Regions from separate parts of the Halomonas sp. DN3 genome, predicted to be linked through region 1. Evidence: predicted binding sites of a transcription regulator. Region 1 holds the regulator's gene; each other region holds the start of a gene.
What was found. Region 1 encodes sigma-54, which starts transcription at its own class of promoters, with help from an activator protein. Its sites were predicted from a motif close to TGGCACNNNNNTTGCTNT; they were not measured.
Positions count from the first base shown of each region.

Region 1 (5,351 bases):
GCGGCGGAAGCGGTCAAGCTGATGGAGGAAGGCCGGATCACCGCCCTGGCGGTGGTCGATGACGAGCAGCGCCCAGTCGGTGCACTGCATATGCACGACCTGCTGGCCGCCGGTGTCATCTGAGCCTCATTTATCCCTTTACAAGGAACGCCGTCATGTCTCACGAGCTTCTCGCCTCCCTCGCGCCGGAACTGGTGGAGCGCCTGCGCCACATCAAGCTGCTGGCGCTGGACGTGGACGGCGTACTGACCGATGGTCGACTGTACTTCCACGCCGACGGCTCCGAGTTGAAGGCGTTCAACACCTTGGATGGCCACGGCCTCAAGCTGGCCAAGCGCGCCGGCATCCAGGTGGCCCTGATCACCGGGCGCAGCTCCCCCATGGTCACTCAAAGAGCCAGAGCACTCGGCATCGAGCACGTACAGCAAGGGGTCGAGCGCAAGCTGCCCGCCCTTGAATCGCTGTGCGATTCGCTGGGCCTGACCCTCGACCAGGTCGCCTACTGCGGCGATGACCTGCCGGATCTGCCCTGCATCCATCGCAGTGCGGTCGGCATCACCGTGCCAGGCGCCCCCTGCTACCTTCGTCAGCACGCCGACTGGGTCACCCAGGTTGCCGGCGGACATGGCGCGGTGCGCGAGATCACCGACACCCTGCTGATGGCCCAGGGCCGCCTCGACGATATCATCGACAGCTACCTGAGCAACGGACCGCTGACATGAAACTGAGCGCACTGCGTCCAGGCTTTCGCTTCTGGCTGGTCATCCTGCTGCTGGTACTCGGTGGCGGCCTGACGTTGCTCGACCCCCGCGAGAGCAACGTCCCCGACCTGGTACCCAATGACAAGGCCGGCGAGCCCGACTACTACCTGGTGGATGCCCGCCTGACCCGCTTCGATGCCCAGGGCACCCCCCATCAGCGCATCGATACGCCACGCCTTGTGCACACACCGCTCGACGACGTCACCCGGGTGGACCAGCCGGACCTTGCGCTGATCGACGACAGCGGCCGAGAGTGGATCGCCGACGCCGACAACGGTGAACTGGGTCCGGACGGCAACCCCCTGACCCTGTCAGGCGACGCCCATCTCGAGGCCCCCGCGGAGCGTTGGCAGCTTGATACAGAGGTATTGGTCTACGACAGCGACAGTGGCCATGTCTGGAGCGAAACGCCAGCCGTCCTACGCCAACCCCCTCAACAGATGCAAGGGGAGCGCTTCGACGCCTGGATCCATGACAATACCGCTCGCCTGACCGACAATGTCACCGGTCATCATCCGCCAGAGCCTCAATAAGGAGCCCCTTCCATGATGCGTCCAAGTCCCGCCCTCCTGCTTGCCCTGGCCCTTGGCCTGGCCGCCGGCGCCACCGGCAGCAGTGTCCTGGCGCTGGAGAGTGATCGCAGCGCACCGATTCAGGTGGAGGCCGACCAGCTGGATCTCGATGATCGCGCCGGTACCGCGGTCTATACCGGCGACGTGCGCATTGTGCAAGGCAGCATGATCCTCACCGGCGAACGCGTCGAGATCCAGCGCAACGACCAGGGACAACTGTCACTGGCGACCGCGACCGGCTCCCGCGCCTACCTCGAGCAGAAGCCATCCCCGGAAGAACCGGTGGTCAAGGGCTGGGGCCGCAAGGTGATCTACCACGTGGCCGAACGGCGCATGGAGCTGATCGACCAGGCTGAGCTGCACAAGGCCAATGACACCTTCGACGGTGCCTATCTGGAGTACTTCCTCGATCGCCGCGTGGTCCAGGCCCGCTCCAGCGCCCAGGGCGTCCAGGGCGAGCAGCGCATTCGCATGACCCTCGAGCCGGAAAGCCAAGGAAACTGATGAAGACTCTCCACGCTCGCCATCTGGCCAAGAGCTACAAGAAGCGTCGCGTCGTCCAGGACATCAGCCTGTCGATCGAGCAGGGCAGCATCGTCGGTCTGCTGGGCCCCAACGGGGCCGGCAAGACCACCTCCTTCTACATGATCGTCGGCCTGGTCAGAGCCGACGCCGGCAGCATCAGCATCGATGATCGGGACCTGAGCCGCGCGGCCATGCACCAGCGCGCGCTGGCCGGTATCGGCTACCTGCCTCAGGAGGCTTCGATCTTTCGCAAGCTGTCGGTGGCCGACAACATCATGGCGATCCTCGAGACCCGCAAGGACCTCGACCGCGAGGGCCGAGAAGCACGTCTCGAGCAGCTCCTCGAGGACTTCCACGTCAGCCATATTCGCGACAACCCCGGCATGAGCCTGTCCGGCGGGGAGCGGCGCCGGGTCGAGATCGCCCGCGCCCTGGCCACCGAGCCGGCCTTTATCCTGCTCGATGAACCCTTCGCCGGGGTCGACCCGATCTCGGTGGGCGAGATCAAGTCCATCATTCGTCAACTCAAGGCCCGCGATATCGGCGTCCTGATCACCGATCACAACGTGCGCGAGACCCTCGATATCTGCGATCGTGCCTACATCGTCGGCGACGGCCAGATCATCGCCGAGGGCAGCGCCGAGTCCATCCTCGCCAACCAGCGCGTCAAGGAGGTCTACCTGGGCGAGAACTTCCGCCTCTAGACCGCAGGGCCGCCCGACAGCCGCAGTCGCATCAAGCGGCCGCAACACTTGCCAGCATCAGCATCCAACCGCCGACCCCGAAAGGGTCGGCCTCACCTTGCACACAGGGCCTCCCTCGAAAGAAGCACCTCCCCCCCTACCAAGTTGTTCCACATCGACCTTTTCACTCCCTCCCATAGGTCAAAAAACACCAACTTGGCAAGATGCTTGCATGTCTGATGACTCGTCGTTAGGGTAAAGCCTTTCGACAACACTGGTGGATCCCGACCCATGGCCCTCAAGGCGTCACTGCAGCTGCGCATCGGTACCCAGCTGACCATGACCCCGCAACTGCAACAGGCGATCGGCCTGCTGCAGCTTTCGACCCTGGACCTGCGCCAGGAGGTCCAGCAGGCGCTGGAGGCCAACCCCATGCTCGAACTCGAGGACGAGTTCGGCGAACAGCAGACCAGGGAAGCCGTGGAAGATGACTGGGCGGATCAGATTCCCTCGGAACTCAGTGTGGACAGCGACTGGTCCGACACCTACCAGGACCTGGGCACCACCCCCGCCGGCAGTGGCGAGGCGCCGGATTTCGAGCGCCAGGCAAGCTCCCAGTCACTGCACAGCCACCTGAGCTGGCAACTGGCGATGCTCGACGTCAGCGACCAGGAGCGCCTGATCGCCGAGAGCCTGCTCGACGCGGTCAACGCCGACGGCTATCTCGAGCAGACACTGGATGACATTGCCCAGGGGCTCGAGCAAGACGGTCGTCGCCCCCCTCCCCTCGCCGAGGTGGAGGCGGTGCTGGTTCGGCTGCAACAGTTCGAACCGACCGGAGTGTTCGCCCGCGACCTGCGCGAGTGTTTGATGCTGCAACTGGATAGCCTGCCTCGCGATACCGTCCTGCTGCCCCAGGCCGGACGACTGGTACGTCAGTTTCTCGAGGCACTGGCCAGCGGCGACCGACGCCTGCTGAAGCGCCGACTAGGACTCGATGACGACCAACTCGACAGCGTCATCGAGCTGATCCGGAGCCTCGACCCACGTCCCGGCAGCCAGTTCGGTGACAGCGACAACGACTACGTCATTCCCGACCTGGTGGTACGCCACACCGAAGAGGGCTGGCGCGTTGAACTCAATCCGGATGCAATGCCCCGACTGCGCATCCAGCCCGACTACGCTGCTCTGATTCGGCGCGCAGACAAGAGCCAGGACAACCAGTTCCTCAAGGACCACCTGCAGGAGGCGCGCTGGCTGATCAAGAGTCTGTCCAGCCGCAACGACACCTTGCTGAAGGTCGGCCGGGAAATCATGGTGCGTCAGATCGACTTCCTCGAGCAGGGAGAAGCGGCCATGAAACCGTTGGTGTTGGCCGATATCGCAGACAAGGTGGAGATGCACGAGTCCACCATCTCCCGCGTGACCACCCAGAAGTTCGTGCACACGCCTCGCGGCGTGTTCGAGTTGAAGTATTTTTTCTCGAGCCAGGTCGGCCAGGATGGCGACGCCCATTCCAGTACCGCCATCCGCGCCATGATCAAATCGTTGATTCAAAAGGAACCTGCCCGCAAACCTCTGTCGGACAGCAAACTGGTGGAATTGCTGGCGGAAGACGGCGTCAATGTCGCCAGACGCACCGTGGCAAAGTACCGGGAAGCCATGAATATTCCGTCTTCCAGCGAGCGCAAGCGACTGCGCTGAGTCCTTGCGCTGCGGCGTCGCTAGCCTAGTTATCGGGAAAGCGCAAGCACTTGAAATTTCGCATGACATCTGCGTCTTTCTGCGTAGCGTCGAGGGGGTTTGCAGGATCGGAAAAAGGGTTACAATCAAGCCACCACCCGAAAGAGCAAGGAGCCTGTCATGCAAGTCAACATCACCGGCCACCACGTCGAATTGACCGATCCCCTGCGTGACTACGTACAAGAGAAGCTCACCCGTGTGGAGCGCCACTACGACAACATCACCAACGTCCAGGTGACCCTCTCGGTGGAAAAGGAACGCCAGCTGGCCGCCTGCACCCTTCACGCCGCCGGTGCCGACCTGCATGCCGAAGCGCAGGACGGCGACATGTATGCTGCTATCGACGCCCTTGCCGACAAGCTGGACCGCCAGCTGGTCAAGCACAAGGAAAAATCCCAAGCCCGCGCCCAAGGCGCCGGAATTCGCTGACTCTCATGACATTGGAAGCCATTCTCCCTCCCGAGCGCACATTGTTCGATGTCCCGGGAGGCAGCAAGAAGAGGGTGCTGGAGTTTTTCAGCACCTTCATTGCGCAGAACACCCCGAGCCTAGACAGCCAGGAGGTCTTCAGTCGGCTGATCGGACGTGAGCGCCTGGGCAGTACCGGCATCGGCAATGGCGTCGCCATTCCGCATGCCCGCAACCCCCACTGCAAGGCGCCCATCTCCGGCTTCCTCAAACTCGCGGAACCTGTCGACTTCGATGCCATCGATGGTGAGCCCGTCGATCTGGTGTTCGTGCTGCTGGTACCGGAAGAGGCCGACGACGCCCATCTCGCCCTGCTCGGCCAGGTCGCCGGCGTCATGAACGACGCCGACACACGTCACCGTCTGCGCCACGCCAGCTCCCAGCGCGAGCTTCACGAGCGCCTGCAGGAAGCCATCCGCCAGCAGGCGCCAGGGGACGACACTCCCTCCTGATCGCGGCCTTGCCTAGGCCATCAGCAATGGACGCCTGCCCAAGGAGACAGGACATGCAGCTCGTGATCATCAGTGGTCGCTCCGGCTCGGGAAAGTCCGTGGCCCTTCAGGCCCTGGAGGACCTGGGGTTCTACGCCATCGACAACC
Region 1 is NZ_CP099965.1:1,720,544-1,725,894, reverse strand. Features, by position in the region: gene NKF27_RS07650 (KpsF/GutQ family sugar-phosphate isomerase) at 1-123, shown strand, start outside; gene NKF27_RS07645 (HAD family hydrolase) at 156-722, shown strand; gene lptC (LPS export ABC transporter periplasmic protein LptC) at 719-1,294, shown strand; gene lptA (lipopolysaccharide transport periplasmic protein LptA) at 1,307-1,837, shown strand; gene lptB (LPS export ABC transporter ATP-binding protein) at 1,837-2,562, shown strand; gene NKF27_RS07625 (RNA polymerase factor sigma-54) at 2,833-4,245, shown strand; gene raiA (ribosome-associated translation inhibitor RaiA) at 4,405-4,713, shown strand; gene ptsN (PTS IIA-like nitrogen regulatory protein PtsN) at 4,719-5,204, shown strand; gene rapZ (RNase adapter RapZ) at 5,258-5,351, shown strand, end outside.

Region 2 (5,351 bases), 990 kb from region 1:
TCAGCCTGGGCCACGGCGCCTTCTTCGCCCTCGGCGGCTACGCCATGGGCATGTACCTGATGCGCCAGATCGGCGACCGCGGTGTCTACGGCGATCCACTGCTGCCGGACTTCATGGTGTTCCTCGACTGGGACAGCCTGCCCTGGTACTGGCTTGGCTTCGACATGGCCGGTTTTGCCTTTGTGATGGTGCTGCTGGCGCCGGGCCTGCTGGCGCTGGTGTTCGGCTTCCTGGCGTTCCGTTCGCGGGTCACCGGGGTCTATCTGTCGATCATCACCCAGGCGCTGACCTTTGCGCTGATGCTGGCGTTCTTCCGCAACGAGATGGGCTTTGGCGGCAACAACGGCCTGACCGACTTCAAGGAACTGCTGGGCTTCGACCTGTCCGCCGACGCCACTCGACTGGGGCTATTTATCGCATCCGGCGTGGCGCTGGCGCTGGGTTTCCTGCTGTGCCGTGCCATCGTGGTCAGCAAGCTTGGGCGGGTCTGCGTGGCGGTGCGCGACGCCGAGTCCCGCACCCGCTTTCTCGGCTACCGGGTGGAGCGCTATCAGCTCTTCGTGTTCGTCGTCTCGGCCATGCTGGCCGGGGTCGCAGGCGCCCTCTATGTGCCCCAGGTGGGCATCATCAACCCCAGCGAGTTCTCGCCGCTGTTCTCCATCGAGGTGGTGGTGTGGGTGGCGCTGGGTGGCCGTGCCACCCTCTATGGCGCGGTGATCGGTGCGCTGGCGGTGAACTACGCCAAGAGCGTGTTTACCGGGGTGATGCCGGAGGCCTGGCTGTTCGCGCTCGGTGCGCTGTTCGTGCTGGTGACAGTGCTGCTGCCTCAGGGCATCGCCGGGCTTTTGTCACGCTCTCGCCAGCAAGGCAGCGACGATGACAGCGACACGCCAGCCGACACGCCAACCGACACGCTAGATGCAACCCCCAGGGAGGCCACCTCATGAGCTTTCTTCAGAGCCTGGCCGATCGCGATCGGGTCTTCGACTTCCTGGTCCCGGAACAATCGCCGGTCGACGTACGCCACGGCCCGATCCTCTATCTCGAGGACGTGTCGGTGAGCTTCGACGGCTTCAAGGCCATCAATGATCTCAACCTGACCATCGACGACGGCGAACTGCGCTGCATCATTGGCCCCAACGGGGCCGGCAAGACCACCATGATGGACATCATCACCGGCAAGACGCGCCCGGATCAGGGCAGCGTGTGGTTCGGCAGCCGCCACAACCTGTTGACCAAGAACGAGCCGGAGATCGCCCGGCTCGGCATCGGGCGCAAGTTCCAGAAGCCCACGGTGTTCGAGGCGCTGACGGTGTTCGAGAACCTCGAGCTGGCGATGGCCATGGACAAGAGTCTGTGGCCGACGCTCAAGGCGCGCATGACCGGGGAGGTGCTGGCGCGAATCGAGGAGGTGCTCGAGACGGTGGGTCTGGCGTCGCTCAGTCGCCGCCAGGCGGGCATCCTGTCCCACGGACAGAAGCAGTGGCTCGAGATCGGCATGCTGTTGATGCAGCGCCCTCGACTGTTGCTGGTCGACGAGCCGGTGGCGGGGATGACCGAGCAGGAGATGGAGCGTACCGCAGAGCTGTTATTGAGCCTCGCCGGCAAGCACTCGGTGGTGGTGGTGGAGCACGACATGGGCTTTGTGCGTTCGATCGCGCGCACGGTGACGGTGCTGCATCAGGGCTCGGTGCTGGCCGAGGGCAGTATGGACAAGGTGGCAAGCGACCCCAGGGTGATCGAGGTCTACCTGGGTGGCGACGAGGAGGCGGCATGATCGGACTGGAGCGGGTACCTCAGCAGTCTTCGGTAAGAGCGCTGTACTGGGCGGACGGCGCATCCCGCGGCAGGCTGGCCACGCTGTGGGCGAAGGTCTGCGGCCGGTGGGTGCAGGAGATGGGCAAGGAGGTGGATCGATGCTGAGCATTCGCGGGCTCAATCAGTTCTATGGCGAGAGCCATACTCTGTGGGATCTCGATCTCGACGTGCCCAGGGCGGCCTGTACCTGTGTGCTGGGTCGCAATGGCGTCGGCAAGACCACCCTGATGAAGGCGATCATGGGCGAGGTGCCGATCACCGGCGGTGAGCTTCGCTACGCCGACGGTGTCGCGCTGGAAAGCCGTCGCCTCGAGGATCGCTCACGCCTGGGCGTGGGCTATGTGCCCCAGGGACGCCAGATCTTTCCGCTGATGACGGTGGAGGAGAATCTGCGCACTGGCCTTGCCGCCCGTGGCGATGGCCTGCGCCAGGTGCCCGAACGGATCTATGAGCTGTTCCCGGTGCTCAAGGAGATGCGCCATCGGCGTGGCGGCGATCTGTCCGGCGGTCAGCAGCAGCAGCTGGCGATCGGGCGCGCCCTGGTGATCGAGCCGAAGCTGTTGATCCTCGACGAGCCGGGGGAGGGCATCCAGCCCAATATCGTCGCCCAGATCGGCGAAGTCATCCGTCGGTTGATCGCCGATGATGGGCTGACCGTGCTGCTGGTGGAGCAGAAACTGCCCTTTGCCCGACGCTTCGCCGACCACTTCGCCATCCTCGATCGCGGGCGGAGAGTCGCCGTCGGTGATATCGGTGAGCTCGACGACGCCGTGGTGAAGCGCTACCTGACCGTCTGAGCGGTAGCGCGTCAATCAGGGTGAATCGCTGCACATCAATGGTGCGCAATCGTAAGGTTGCGCACTTTTTTTGTGCGCGACCAAAGGCGTGCTTTTCTCTGGTGCAATCCTTGGTTGTTCTATAAGAAATTGAAAAATAAGTAGAAAAATAGAGATTCGGGAAGCTGGTACGGGGCTTGCACCTTGATTGGGCAATGGTGGTGGCCTTTTTTACTTTCGCTTGCCACGCCGACTCGACGGACCGCCCGGGAGAGCCATGAGCGCGCAGACAACACAGGATTCGACCGATCGGCACGGCCATCGTTTCGACGCAGGACGGCGCTGGGAGGCCAGCCTCGATCTCGGCTTTCGCCATGATGGCCAGGCCACTCGCCTCTATCGGGTGGATCATCGCGGCCCCCTGCGGGTGCAGCGTCCCTTCTATCCCGAAGGCCGCGACGGCACCTGCCACGTCTATCTGCTGCATCCCCCGGGGGGCCTGGTCAGCGGCGATATCCTGGATATCCAGGCGCGGGTGGGCGCGGGCGCGCGGGCACTGCTGACCACACCGGCGGCCAACAAGCTGTATCGGGCCGACCGCAACGCCGTGGCCTGGTCCCAGCGCACTCGTCTGGTGGTCGAGGAGAGCGGGCTGCTCGAGTGGTTGCCCCAGGAAACCATCGCCTTCGACGGCTCGCGAGGGGTGCAGGCCACCGAGATCGAGCTTTCCGGCAGCGCCCGCTGCCTGGGCTGGGAGGTGCTGGCGCTGGGGCGGCCGGCCAGTGACCTGCCGTTTGCCAGTGGCCACCTCGAGCAGCGCTTCCGGCTGTCCCGGGACGGACGACCGCTGTGGATCGAGCGCCAGCCCCTCGACCCTGACCATCGTCGTTTTCACGGCGCCTGGGGGCAGCGAGGGTGCAGCGTCCAGGCAACCCTGTGGGCGGTCGGGCTCGAAGACGAGTCCGCGGCGATCGAACGTCTGCGCCAAGGGTTGGGGCAGGGAGGGAGTGACCTTGCCGGCAGTCCCGGCGCTGGTGAAGCCGAGCGCTGGGCCGTCACTGTGCGTGATGGCGTCCTGCTGCTGCGCTACCTCGGTCACTCGCGGCGCGAGGCCTGGTCGCTGTGCGAGGCGGCCTGGACCTTGCTGCGTCCGATGCTGATGGATCGCGAGGCCTGTGTGCCACGCATCTGGTTTACCTGAATGCCATGCCGGGCGGGCCAGGTGACCCCTGGCCACCCTGACCAACATCGAGGATGAAAGGATGGAGCTGACACCGCGTGACAAGGACAAGCTCTTGCTGTTTACCGCTGGCCTGGTGGCCGAGCGGCGACGCGCCAAGGGGCTCAAGCTGAACTATCCCGAGGCGGTGGCCTTGATCAGCTGCGAGATCATGGAGGGTGCCCGGGAAGGCCTGAGTGTGGCCGAGATGATGAGCCGAGGGCGCCAGATACTGGGGCGTGACGAGGTAATGGAAGGGGTGGCGGAAATGGTCGACGAGGTGCAGGTCGAGGCCACCTTTCCTGACGGCACCAAGCTGGTAACGGTGCACAACCCGATCTCGTGACGCTGCCAGGCCCCGGCTTGATCCGGGGACGACGCGACAGGCTCATACGCTGATACCAATAGGGAGGGCGCGGGATGATCCCCGGAGAATACCAACTGAAGGACGGTGACATCGCCCTGTGCGAGGGTCGCGACAGGGTCACGCTGGAGGTGGCCAATCGCGGAGATCGACCGATTCAGGTCGGATCCCACTATCACTTCGCCGAGACCAACCCGGCACTGGCGTTCGATCGCGACAGGGCGCGGGGCTTTCGTCTGGACGTGGCCGCCGGCAGCGCGGTGCGCTTCGAGCCGGGGCAGAGCCGTGAGGTCACCCTGGTGAGCTTCGCCGGGCGTCGTCATATCTACGGCTTTCGAGGTGAAGTCATGGGCGCGCTGGACGATGCCGGTGCACCCAGCGGCGACAGCGGCCAGGAGGACGCCCGATGAAGATTAGCCGTCAGGCTTATGCCGACATCTATGGCCCCACCGTCGGCGACCGGGTGCGCCTGGGAGACACCGAGCTGTGGATCGAGGTAGAAAAGGACGCCACCCACTACGGCGACGAGGTCAAGTTCGGTGGTGGCAAGGTCATTCGTGACGGTATGGGGCAGAGCCAGCGTCTCGACCAGACGGTGATGGACACCGTCATCACCAATGCCCTGATCCTTGACTGGTGGGGCATCGTCAAGGCCGACGTGGGCCTTCAGGCGGGGCGCATCGCCGCCATCGGCAAGGCCGGCAATCCAGACACCCAGCCGGACGTCACCATCGTGATCGGACCCGGCACCGAGGTCATCGCCGGCGAGGGCAAGATCCTCACCGCCGGCGCCATCGACGCCCACGTGCACTTCATCTGTCCGCAGCTGGTGGACGAGGCCCTGGCCAGCGGCATCACCACCATGCTGGGGGGCGGTACCGGGCCTGCCACCGGATCGAACGCCACCACCTGCACGCCGGGGGCCTGGCACATCCACCAGATGCTCAAGGCCTGCGACAGCCTGCCGATGAACATCGGTCTGCTCGGCAAGGGCAACGTCAGCCTGCCTGAAGCGCTGGAGGCCCAGATCGAAGCGGGCGCCATGGGGCTCAAGCTGCACGAGGACTGGGGGACCACCCCGGCCTCCATCGATACCTGCCTGAGCGTGGCCGAGCGCTACGACGTCCAGATCGCGATCCACACCGACACCCTCAACGAGTCCGGTTTCGTCGAG
Region 2 is NZ_CP099965.1:2,712,269-2,717,619, reverse strand. Features, by position in the region: gene urtC (urea ABC transporter permease subunit UrtC) at 1-947, shown strand, start outside; gene urtD (urea ABC transporter ATP-binding protein UrtD) at 944-1,777, shown strand; gene NKF27_RS11800 (hypothetical protein) at 1,774-1,923, shown strand; gene urtE (urea ABC transporter ATP-binding subunit UrtE) at 1,917-2,615, shown strand; gene NKF27_RS11790 (urease accessory protein UreD) at 2,872-3,795, shown strand; gene ureA (urease subunit gamma) at 3,857-4,159, shown strand; gene NKF27_RS11780 (urease subunit beta) at 4,234-4,587, shown strand; gene ureC (urease subunit alpha) at 4,584-5,351, shown strand, end outside.
Region 2: a site for sigma-54 is predicted at 2,781-2,798, ahead of NKF27_RS11790 (urease accessory protein UreD). Genes of this name have one in related genera too.

Region 3 (5,351 bases), 2.2 Mb from region 1:
AACTTGCCCTGGCCAAGTACATCATGTTCTGCGGTGGGGAAGATCTGGGTCATCCCCAGGCCCCAGATGACGCCATCCTTGCGCGCGGGGCCCATCAAGGTCACCAGGGCGGTGTCGCCCAGCCCCTCGGTACGCCCGCGATGGGGGGCGTTGCGGCTCCACTCGTCGGGATCGATCTCCAGCGGACTGCCACCCCGGGCCAGGGTGCCGAAGCTCTCGTCCATCGGACTCGAGTTGTACTGGAACACCGGGCGCACCACCAGGTTCCAGTTGTCGTCGGCCATCTCGAAGGGAAACGACATGACCGGCTGGAACTTGAAGGAATTGGACCAGCGACCGTCGAAGTCATCGCCGTCAAGGTGGGTGTAGTCGTTCTGCATCCACAGCATCCAGGCCGACCCCACCGGGTTGGTGGTTTCCTTGGCGATGGCAGCAAGATCCTCGCTGCTGGCAGCGGGCTCGCTGTTGGCCGGTACGGTGCGTGGCGCGGACCGTTCCTGGGCAAGCGAGAGGCTCGAGATGAAAACCAGCGACATGGCCACCAGGCCAAGCCGACGAGAGCGTGAAAGGTTCATGGGGGTAGGCCTCAGAATCGTGACGCTACCCCCGACGCCGAGAGTAGCGGTGCAACGTCGCCACCACTCTAGGCCACCGATAACAGGCTGATGATATGCCCCTTGGGGTAGACCGGTCCGGGCAGGCTGGTTAAACCGTCGCCCCCCGGTCTTGCCGCCCCATGTCCGCTCAGGCCTCCTGGTCTTCCGCCAGCGATGGCAGCAGCACCTTCAGCTTGCGGGTCAAGGTATTGCGCCCCCAGCCCAGCAGCTCGGCGGCCTCGCCCTTGCGTCCGGCGGTGTGCTTGAGCGCGGTCTCGATGAGGATGCGCTCGAAGTCCGGCACCGCCTCTTCGAGCAGGTGGGTGTGGCCCGAGGCCAGGGCGCTGTCGGCCCAGGCGCGGAAGGCTTCACGCCAGTCACCACCGGCGGCGCTGTCATCGCCGCCGCGCAGCTCCGGCGGCAGGTCCTCGACCAGGATCTCGCGCCCGGAGGCCATCACCGTCAGCCAGCGACAGGTGTTCTCGAGCTGACGCACGTTGCCTGGCCAGTCCACCCGGGTCAGGAACTCCTCGGCTTCGCGGGTCAGCACCTTGACGTCGGTGGACAGCTCCTTGGCCGCCTCGACCAGGAAGTGCCGCGCCAGCCGGGGAATATCCTCGCGCCGCTGGGACAGCCTTGGCAGGTGCACGCGGATGACATTGAGGCGGTGGAACAGGTCCTCACGGAAGCGGCCATCGGCGACCAGCGTCTCGAGGTCCTGGTGGGTCGCGGCGATGATGCGCACGTCCACCTTGACCGGCGTATGACCACCGACCCGATAGAACTCGCCGTCGGCCAGTACCCGCAGCAGTCGGGTCTGGGTCTCCGAGGGCATGTCACCGATCTCGTCGAGGAACAGGGTGCCGCCGTTGGCCTGCTCGAAGCGCCCCTGGCGACTGGCGCTGGCGCCGGTGAAGGCGCCCTTTTCGTGGCCGAACAGCTCCGACTCGATCAGATCCCGGGGAATCGCCGCCATATTGAGGGCGATAAAGGGGTTGGCGGCGCGGGGACTGTGCTGATGAAGCGCACGCGCCACACGCTCCTTGCCGGTCCCGGACTCGCCGTTGATCAACACCGTGATATGCGAGTGCGCCAGGCGCCCGATGGCCCGGAACACCTCCTGCATCGCCGGCGCCTCGCCGATGATCTCGGCGTCGAGTCCTTCGGGCACGCTGACCGGCCGCTGGCGCTCGCGCACGTGGGCCACCGCGCGTCGCACCAGGGCCAGCGCCTCGTCCACGTCGAACGGCTTGGGCAGGTACTCGAAGGCTCCGCCCTGATAGGAAGCCACCGCACTGTCCAGGTCGGAATGGGCGGTCATCACGATGACCGGCAGGTCCGGGTGCACCTGGCGCACCTTGGCCATCAGATCGAGTCCGTCGATGCCTGGCATGCGGATATCGGTGACCAGCACGTCGGGCGGCTCGGCCAGCAGTCGATCGAGGATACCGTCGGCCCGCTCGACCGCCTCGACCTCAAGGTCCGGCTGCGCCAGGGCGCGCTCGAGCACCCAGCGTATGGCCCGGTCGTCGTCGACGATCATTACACGAGCGGTATCAGTCATGACTCATCTCCAGGGGAATCAACAGACGGAATTCGGTACGTCCGGGCTCGGACTCGCATTCGATCAGCCCTTCGTGCTGGTGCAACACCGACTGGGCGATCGACAGCCCCAGGCCACTGCCCTCGGCACGACCGGACACCATCGGATAGAACAGGGTCTCGCGTAGCGTCTCGGGGACGCCCGGGCCGTTGTCGATCACGCTGACGTCGCAGACCAGACGATGGCGCTGGGCGCCCAGGGTGAACTGGCGGCGCGCGCGGGTCCTCAGGGTCATCACCGGGTTCGGTGTCTCGGACTCGACCAGCGCCTGGACGGCGTTGCGGGCCACATTGAGCACCGCCTGAATCAACTGGGCTTCGTCGCCGGTCAGCTCCGGCAGGCTGGGATCATAGTCGCGCTCGATGCTGACTTTCGGCTGCTCGACCAATAGCAGCGCGCGCACACGTTCCAGTACCCGGTGGATGTTCAGTGGCTCTCGTCGACTCACCCGGTTCGGCCCGAGCATGGAATCGACCAGATCCCGGAGTCGATCCACCTCTTCGATGATGATCCGGGTGTACTCCTTGAGCGCCGGCGTCTGCTCCAGGTCACGCTCGAGCAGTTGCGCCGCGCCACGAATACCCCCCAGGGGGTTCTTGACCTCGTGAGCCAATCCCCGCGCCAGCACCTTCATGGTTTCCTGGCGCGACTGCAGCGCTTCCTCGCGGGAAATTCGCAACAGCCGATCCCGCGGCTCCATCTCCAGCAGCAGCTCGTCGGGCGACAGCGGCGTCACGGTGTAGTCCACCGTCAGCGGCTCTCCGCCGGCGAGGACCAGCCGCGCCTCCCGCTGGGTATAGGGATGCTGTCCATCCCGGGCACGTATCAGCACCTCGGCGATATCATCCTCGCCGCTGAGCCAGTCTGTCAGCGCCACGCCGGCAACCCGACTGGCGCTGACCGCCAGCAGGGTCTCGGCCGCCGGGTTCATCCAGGTCGGTCGCAGCTCACCGTCGAGCAGCATGACCGCAGTTGTGAGGTGTTCGATGATGCCAGGCGTCATGGGTCCATCCTGATGGGGCGAAGCGCCCGCTCGATAGAGGCCGCCACGAAGCCAAGCCGGCATTCCATGATGGCGGTTCAGGTCTCGGCCTCGAGCAGGCGTCAGACAACAACATTCAAAGCAAGAAGCGGGCCAGCCTTGGTGCCTGTGGCACACTCCCGCCGCGCAAGCGCCAGCACGGTGCTCGTGTCGAGGAAGCGGGTCACCGCCGGCGCACTTGCGCACCATTTTAGTGCACCAACCTGGTGCAGGGCAGTCTCGTCTGGATCATTGTCCGCACAAGGCCCGGAGATCGCGGACTAGGGCGGCGCAGGACGAAGGGGGTTGGCGGGAAGCAGGCGGCTGGCACGCTGCACATGGATGACGATGTCGGCACTGCGTTGACGCACCTCTCCCGACGGGGCCAGCACCACCAGTCCCAGGCGATGCTCACCACGCTCCAGATTGGTGAGCCACAGAGGACCGCTGCCGCTGACGCTGGTGGCCAGCACGCCGTCGACCTCCAAGCCGAGACGGTCCCCCGTTGCCGGCGGGGGACTGATTGCGGCCAGCACCTTGAGCCGTCCCCCGACTCCAGTGGGCAACACGCTGTCATCCGCCGGGGAGGCGATGGCCAGGACATCGTGGGGCTGGAAGACATCGGCGTCGCCATCTGGACCTGGAACGGAAGGCGCCGCAGGCCTGGAGGGCGATGCCACATCCAGCGCGGGGGCGCTGGACAACGGCGGCGGATCCAGTTCACGGGCGCCGGCCGAGGGCGTGTCGCTGTAGCGCACGACGCCGTCGGCACCGACGCTGCGATAGATCGTACTCGCGGGCACCGCCTCGGCCACGATCAATGCCAGCCCGGACGATACCAGCAAGGCAATCGCCACCAGCAACAACCGTATCAGCGGCGCAGTTTCGCCCTCGCCCGACACCCGGCCTGCCCTGCCCGTCCATCCCTGCATCATCGTGATTGCCTTCAGCGACCGTCCCCTGAAGAGGATGACGGCCGCCACGACCCGCGCCAAGGGGATCCCTTGCCCAGGCGCAAGGCCCGCGCAAAAAAATCGGCCCCGCGATGATCGCGGGGCCGACGGAACGCACGAGGCGCTGTGCCGATCAGCAGCTGTAGTACATGTCGAACTCGATCGGGTGGGTCGTCATGCGCAGACGCTCGACGTCCTCGTTCTTCAGCTCGATGTAGGCATCGATCATGTCATCGGTGAAGACGCCGCCTTCGGTCAGGAAGCTGCGACCCTCGTCGAGGGCTGCCAGCGCCTGGTCGAGGCTCTCGGCCACGGTCGGGATGGCCTTGCCTTCTTCCGGCGGCAGGTCATAGAGGTTCTTGTCCATGGCGTCGCCAGGATGAATCTTGTTCTTGATGCCGTCGATGCCGGCCATCAGCATCGCCGCGAAGCACAGGTAGGGGTTGGCGGTCGGGTCGGGGAAACGCGCCTCGACACGCTTGCCCTTCGGGCTTGCGGTGTACGGGATACGGATGGACGCAGAACGGTTGCGGGCGCTGTAGGCCAGCATGACCGGCGCTTCGAAGCCCGGCACCAGACGCTTGTAGGAGTTGGTAGAAGCGTTGGTGAAGGCGTTCAGGGCGCGGGCGTGCTTGATGATGCCGCCGATGTAGTACAGCGCCATTTCGGACAGACCCGCGTACTCGTCACCGGCAAACTGGTTCTGACCGTCCTTCCAGAACGACTGGTGGACGTGCATGCCGCTACCGTTGTCGCCGACCAGCGGCTTGGGCATGAAGGTGGCGGTCTTGCCGTAGGCGTGAGCCACATTGTGGATCACGTACTTCATTTCTTGAACTTCGTCGGCCTTCTTGACCAGGGTGTTGAAGGCAACACCGATCTCGTTCTGGCCGGCGTTGGACACCTCGTGGTGGTGCACCTCGACCTTCTGGCCGATGGCCTCGAGGGTGTTGCACATGGCACCGCGCATGTCATGGAAGCTGTCCACCGGCGGAACCGGGAAGTAGCCGCCCTTGACCCGCGGACGGTGACCCAGGTTGCCACCTTCGACGGCGCGGTCGGTGGACCAGGCACCCTCTTCGGAGCTGATCTTGTACATGGCGCCTTCGATATCGGCCTTCCAGTGCACCTCGTCGAAGATGAAGAACTCGGGCTCGGGGCCGAAGAAGGCGGTGTCG
Region 3 is NZ_CP099965.1:4,383,468-4,388,818, forward strand. Features, by position in the region: gene NKF27_RS18985 (hypothetical protein) at 1-575, opposite strand, end outside; gene ntrC (nitrogen regulation protein NR(I)) at 745-2,160, opposite strand; gene glnL (nitrogen regulation protein NR(II)) at 2,153-3,202, opposite strand; gene NKF27_RS19000 (DUF4124 domain-containing protein) at 3,502-4,155, opposite strand; gene glnA (glutamate--ammonia ligase) at 4,307-5,351, opposite strand, start outside.
Region 3: a site for sigma-54 is predicted at 3,320-3,337, ahead of glnL (nitrogen regulation protein NR(II)). Genes of this name have one in related genera too.

Region 4 (5,351 bases), 1.6 Mb from region 1:
GGTGATGGAGACCAGGCCAGCGATGGCGCCGTTCAGGGCCATGGTCAGGTCAGCCTTGCGAAACCAGATCTTGGCCAGGATCAGCGCGGCGATGACACCCCCGGCGGCGGCAGCGTTGGTGTTCACCAGCACCTGGGCCATGTTGTTGGCGGAAGACACGTCGGAGAGCTTGAGCTCGGAGCCGCCATTGAAGCCGAACCAGCCCAGCCACAGGACGAAGGTACCCAGGGTCGCCAGCGGCATGTTGGCACCGGGGATGGCGTAGATGGCGCCGTTCTTGCCGTACTTGCCCTTGCGCGGACCGAGCACCAGCACACCGGCCAGGGCTGCAGCGGCACCCGCCATGTGGACAATGCCGGAACCTGCGTAGTCGGAGAAGCCTGCTTCGGACAACCAGCCGCCGCCCCAGGTCCAGTAGCCGGAGACCGGATAGATCACGGCGGTCATGACCACGGCGAAGGCCAGGAAGGCCCACAGCTTCATGCGCTCGGCGACAGCGCCGGAGACGATCGACATGGCGGTGGCCACGAACACGACCTGGAAGAAGAAGTCGGCGCGGGCCGAGTAGTAGGGTGCGTCTTCACCACCTGCCAGCACCGCATCGACGCTGTTTTCCGCGCCGATCAAGAAGCCGAGGTTGGGGATGAAGCCGCCGGCGTCGGAGGAGTACATCAGGGCGTAGCCCACCAGCAGATACATGGTGCAGGCGACCGCGAACAGCACGATGTTCTTGGTCAGAATCTCGGCGGTGTTCTTGGCCCGGACCAGGCCGGCCTCGAGCATGGCAAAACCGGCGGCCATCCACATGACCAGGGCGCCGCAGATAAGGAAGTAGAAGGTGTCCAGCGCGTAGCTGAGTTCACTGATATCGACCATGGAAGTGTCTCGCTATATTTTTATCGGAAGTCGGGTCAGGGGACGGGGATCAGACCGCGTCGGAGCCGCGCTCGCCGGTGCGAATGCGGATGACGTCTTCCAGCGGCGTGACGAACACCTTGCCGTCACCGATCTTGCCGCTGTTGGCCGCGTTGCAGATGGCTTCCAGCACGCTGTCCAGTCGGGCCTCGTCGATCGCAACCTCGACCTTCACCTTGGGCAGAAAGTCGACGACATACTCGGCGCCGCGGTATAGCTCGGTGTGGCCCTTCTGGCGGCCGAAGCCCTTGACCTCGGTCACGGTGATGCCCTGGACGCCGTTGTCGGCCAGCGCCTCGCGGACGTCGTCCAGCTTGAAGGGCTTGATGATGGCGGTGATCAGTTTCATGGCATGGCTCCCTACGTGCATAAGGTGGCGGCTTGTTTCCGCTCGGTGCATGGATATCTATGCATAGCGATATACGTGCCATAAATTTGGCAAAAGCTTTGTTTACAATGGCTTGTGGTTGTTTTGGAAGGCGAGAGACGAAAAACACCCGCGAGTTTGCGGCACTGCATCAAAGTTAATGCACTGTTTTGGTGCTGGCGCGTATTAGTGGTGCGTCATTGGCGAGCATGTTGTGCTGGGTGGAGCAATGGGTCGCGTGCTGAGCCGCGTGCCGGGTAGCCTGTTGGTATCAGGGAGTCGCCAATGCGCCGGGCGCCAATGGGCAAGGGCCACGAAGCATGCGTTGGGCGCCCGGCTTGCGTATCCTGTCGGCAACGGAGTTCCCATCGACGTTTCAAGGAGAGCCATCATGGTCAGTCAGGATCGCATCAGCCGTTTGGCACAGCAGATCGGCGAGCGCTTGCAGGGCGCCTCCCAGGCCCCGGAAGACATCCAGAAGGGGGTCCAGCAGGTGGTGCGTGGCGCCTTCGATCGTCTCGAACTGGTGTCACGCGAGGATTTCGACATCCTCATGGACGTGTTGCAGCGCACCCGCTCCCGGGTCGAGGCGCTGGAAAAGCAGGTAGCGGCGCTGGAGAGCCTGGTCGAGGAACGTGCAGCGCCCGCTGGCGAAACGACCGCGGCGCCAGCCGTGGCCGAGGAAGCTGCCGAGGTGCCGGTGCCGCCGGAACAGGGCAAGCAGGACGAGGCATCGAGCGGTTCAGCCGACAAGCCCTCCGCCTGAGGCTTCGGACGCAGAACGTCACAAGATATGCCGGCCCGCCCTGGCGGGGGGCCGGCATGCGGCGCCGGTGAGGTCGGCGTGCTCTACTGGTCATGAGCCTTCCGTCAGGCAGGGAGCCCATGACGCTTGCCATCATTGCCACCCGTGCGGGACTGGGGCTGGACGCCCCCGAGGTGCAGGTCGAGGTACACCTGGCCAACGGCCTGCCGGGCATGACCCTGGTCGGCCTGCCCGAGACCGCAGTGCGCGAAAGCCGCGAACGGGTGCGCAGCGCCCTCGCCACCTGCGGCCTCGACTACCCGTTACGCCGTATTACCCTGAATCTTGCTCCCGCCGATCTGCCCAAGGAGGGTGGACGCTTCGATTTGCCCATCGCGCTGGGTCTGCTGGTGGCTTCCGGTCAGTTGCCCGCCGCCGCACTGGAGGGTGTCGAGTGCGCCGGCGAACTGGCCCTCGATGGTCGGTTGCGGCCAGTAACCGGCATGCTGCCCTTCGCCATGGCCACCCGTCAGGCCGGGCGGCGCCTGATTCTGCCCGAGGCCAACGCCGATGAGGCGGCCTTGGTCAACGGCCTGGAGGTGCTGCCGGCGGCACACCTGCTCGACGTCGTCGCCCACCTGGTCGGGCGCATTCCCCTCGCTGCTCACCTACCCGCCGCACCGCCGCAAGACGGGCCTGCGGCGCTGGATCTGTGCGATGTGCGTGGCCAGTATCAGGCCCGGCGAGCGCTGGAGGTGGCGGCGGCGGGTGGGCACAACCTGCTGTTTGCCGGGCCGCCCGGCACCGGCAAGACGTTGCTGGCCAGCCGACTGCCCGGGCTCTTGCCACCGCTTGGCGATGACGAGGCGCTGGAGGTAGCGGCGATTCGCTCGGTGTGCGCGCTTCCCCTGTCCGATGGCTTTGGCCGTCGTCCGTTTCGCTCGCCCCACCACACCGCCAGCGCGGTCTCGCTGGTCGGTGGCGGCTCGCGTCCGCGGCCCGGCGAGATCTCGCTGGCCCATCGCGGCGTGCTGTTTCTCGACGAGTTGCCGGAGTTCAGTCGCCAGGTGCTGGAGGTATTGCGCGAGCCGCTGGAAAGCGGCGAGATCCATATCGCCAGGGCCAGCCACGAGCGGCGATTTCCTGCTCGTTTTCAACTCGTTGCAGCAATGAATCCTTGCCCCTGCGGCCATCTGGGTGATCCGCGTCAGGACTGTGTATGCACCGCGTCCCAGATCCAGCGCTATCAGGCGCGCCTGTCCGGCCCCCTGCTAGATCGCATCGACCTGCAGGTGGAGGTGCCGGCGCTGCCGGTGGAACAGTTGACGTCGCATCAGCCGGGGGAAAGCACCGAGATGGTGCGCCGACGCGTGATGGCGGCGCGTCAGCGTCAGCAGCAGAGGGGGACGCTCAACGCCCAGCTCGCCGGCGCAGCGCTGGAGCGCGCCTGCGCCCTGGATGTGGCCGAGCGCACCTGGCTGGCGCAGTCGCTTGAGCGCCTGCGGCTGTCCGCCCGGGCCTACCACCGGGTGCTGCGGGTGGCGCTGACCCTGGCCGACCTGGCCGGGCGCGAACGTCCGTGCCGTGATGACCTGATCGAGGCCATCGGCTATCGCCAGCTGGATCGGCTGTTGCGCAAGGGCTGACGGGCGCCGCACGGTCGTTCCATGCACCCGTTATCGCCAGGCATGGCCCCTGCCCGGGTCCAGGCCTTGCCCGAGAAGTCGACGAGCGCAGGCACTTTTCAGCAAGCCCTAGAGCGCGTCGGCGTCGAAGGCGCCGCTGATGACCGTGGACCACAGCGCGGCGCCGTCGCCGGGGCGGCGCAGGCGGAGTTCGAAGCGGTAGGGCAGAAGCTCCCGGTCAGACAGCGTCAGGCGTGGGCCATCGGCGATCAGTCGGCTATCGACCAGCCATTGATTGGTATCGGCGGCGGGGGTATCACCGGGCTGCCAGTCCAGCACCTGGGGGCCGTCGTCGATCGCCAGCAGGCCACGGGTCAGGCTCTCCTGGACACGGCCGACGCCGAGCTCCAGCCTTTCGTCGACCTTGGGCGGGGACAGCAGCAGCACCTGATCGGCCAGGGTTTCCCCTGCCAGGGCCGGCGCCTCGGCGACCCGCTCGGCCGCCTGTTGGCCAAGGCCCAGCAGCGCCTGGCGCAGCGTCTCGGGGCGCTCGGGGGCGCTGGCACAGCCGGCCAGCCAGACCAGCAGCACCAGCGCCAGCCAGGGCAGCAAGGAGGCGTGGCTGCCAGCGCGGTGTACCGTCTGTCGGGTCAAGCGTCTGGGCATTGAGATGACATCCTTTTCGGTAGAGGCCCTTCACTGAGCTGTTGTTCCAGAAATTGGCGCACTTCGGCGAAAAGGTCCAGGCGGATGGCCTCGGCCTCGTTGACCAGATGGTGGCGGGCTTGCGGGTGACAGCAGATGTGCGCGCCGGGAAACTTCTTGCCGAGTACCGCCAGATTCCAGGGCCCGTCCACCGTCAGGTCCTTCTCGCCTTGCAGGATCAGGGTCGGTAGCTGGCACGGGGGCAGCTGCATCAGGCGGGGCATCCAGCGGCGCATGGCGCTGACCCAGCCGGTGGGCAGGCGCACGGGCTGGAGCGGGTCCTGTTCACGCAGAAAGGTGGCGAAGTCGTCATCATTGGTGTTCGCCCGAAACTTGCGCGGCACGCTGGAGACAAAGGGGCTGACCAGGCGATGGACCCAGGCTGCTCGGGTCCAGCCCCAAGGTCTGACCAGGGGCGCCAGCAGCACCAGCGCCGACCAGTGGCCGTCATCGCCCCGGCTCAGGGCATCGGTGGCCAGGATGGCGCCGCCGGTGCTCTGGCCGACGCCGACCCAAGGTCCCTGGGCCAGGCCGGCTTCGCTCAGGTGCTGCTGAAGCGTACGCAGGCAGTCGCCGTAGTCGGCAAAGTCGTCGATGTCGGCACGATCCCCACTGGACAGCCCGTGTCCCGGCAGATCCCACAGCACCACCGTGAGCTCGAGTTCCAGCAGCAGCTCGAGCAGGTGGCGGTACAGGCCCAGGTGGTCGTAGTAGCCGTGAACCACCACCGCGGTGCCCCGCGGGTGGGGCGGGCGCCATACCTGAGTCCACAGGCGGAAGCGTGGCGTCTCGATATTACCCGCGTGCAGCGTTACCCCTTCGGTGAGCAGGACATCGAGCCGATAGTGCGCCAGATAGCGTTCAAGGGTCGTTGCCATGGCCGGGGCGGCTGTCGCCACCAAGCCTTCGCCTTGTCTTGCCACCGGGGTCAGCCGTTCGATGGTCTCAAGGGGCGTGTAGTCGGTCATAGCGTCCTCCGCTGGGAAGGGGCGGT
Region 4 is NZ_CP099965.1:116,084-121,434, forward strand. Features, by position in the region: gene NKF27_RS00525 (ammonium transporter) at 1-876, opposite strand, end outside; gene NKF27_RS00530 (P-II family nitrogen regulator) at 926-1,264, opposite strand; gene NKF27_RS00535 (accessory factor UbiK family protein) at 1,674-2,048, shown strand; gene NKF27_RS00540 (YifB family Mg chelatase-like AAA ATPase) at 2,168-3,673, shown strand; gene NKF27_RS00545 (hypothetical protein) at 3,782-4,318, opposite strand; gene NKF27_RS00550 (alpha/beta hydrolase) at 4,303-5,325, opposite strand.
Region 4: a site for sigma-54 is predicted at 1,328-1,345, ahead of NKF27_RS00530 (P-II family nitrogen regulator). Genes of this name have one in related genera too.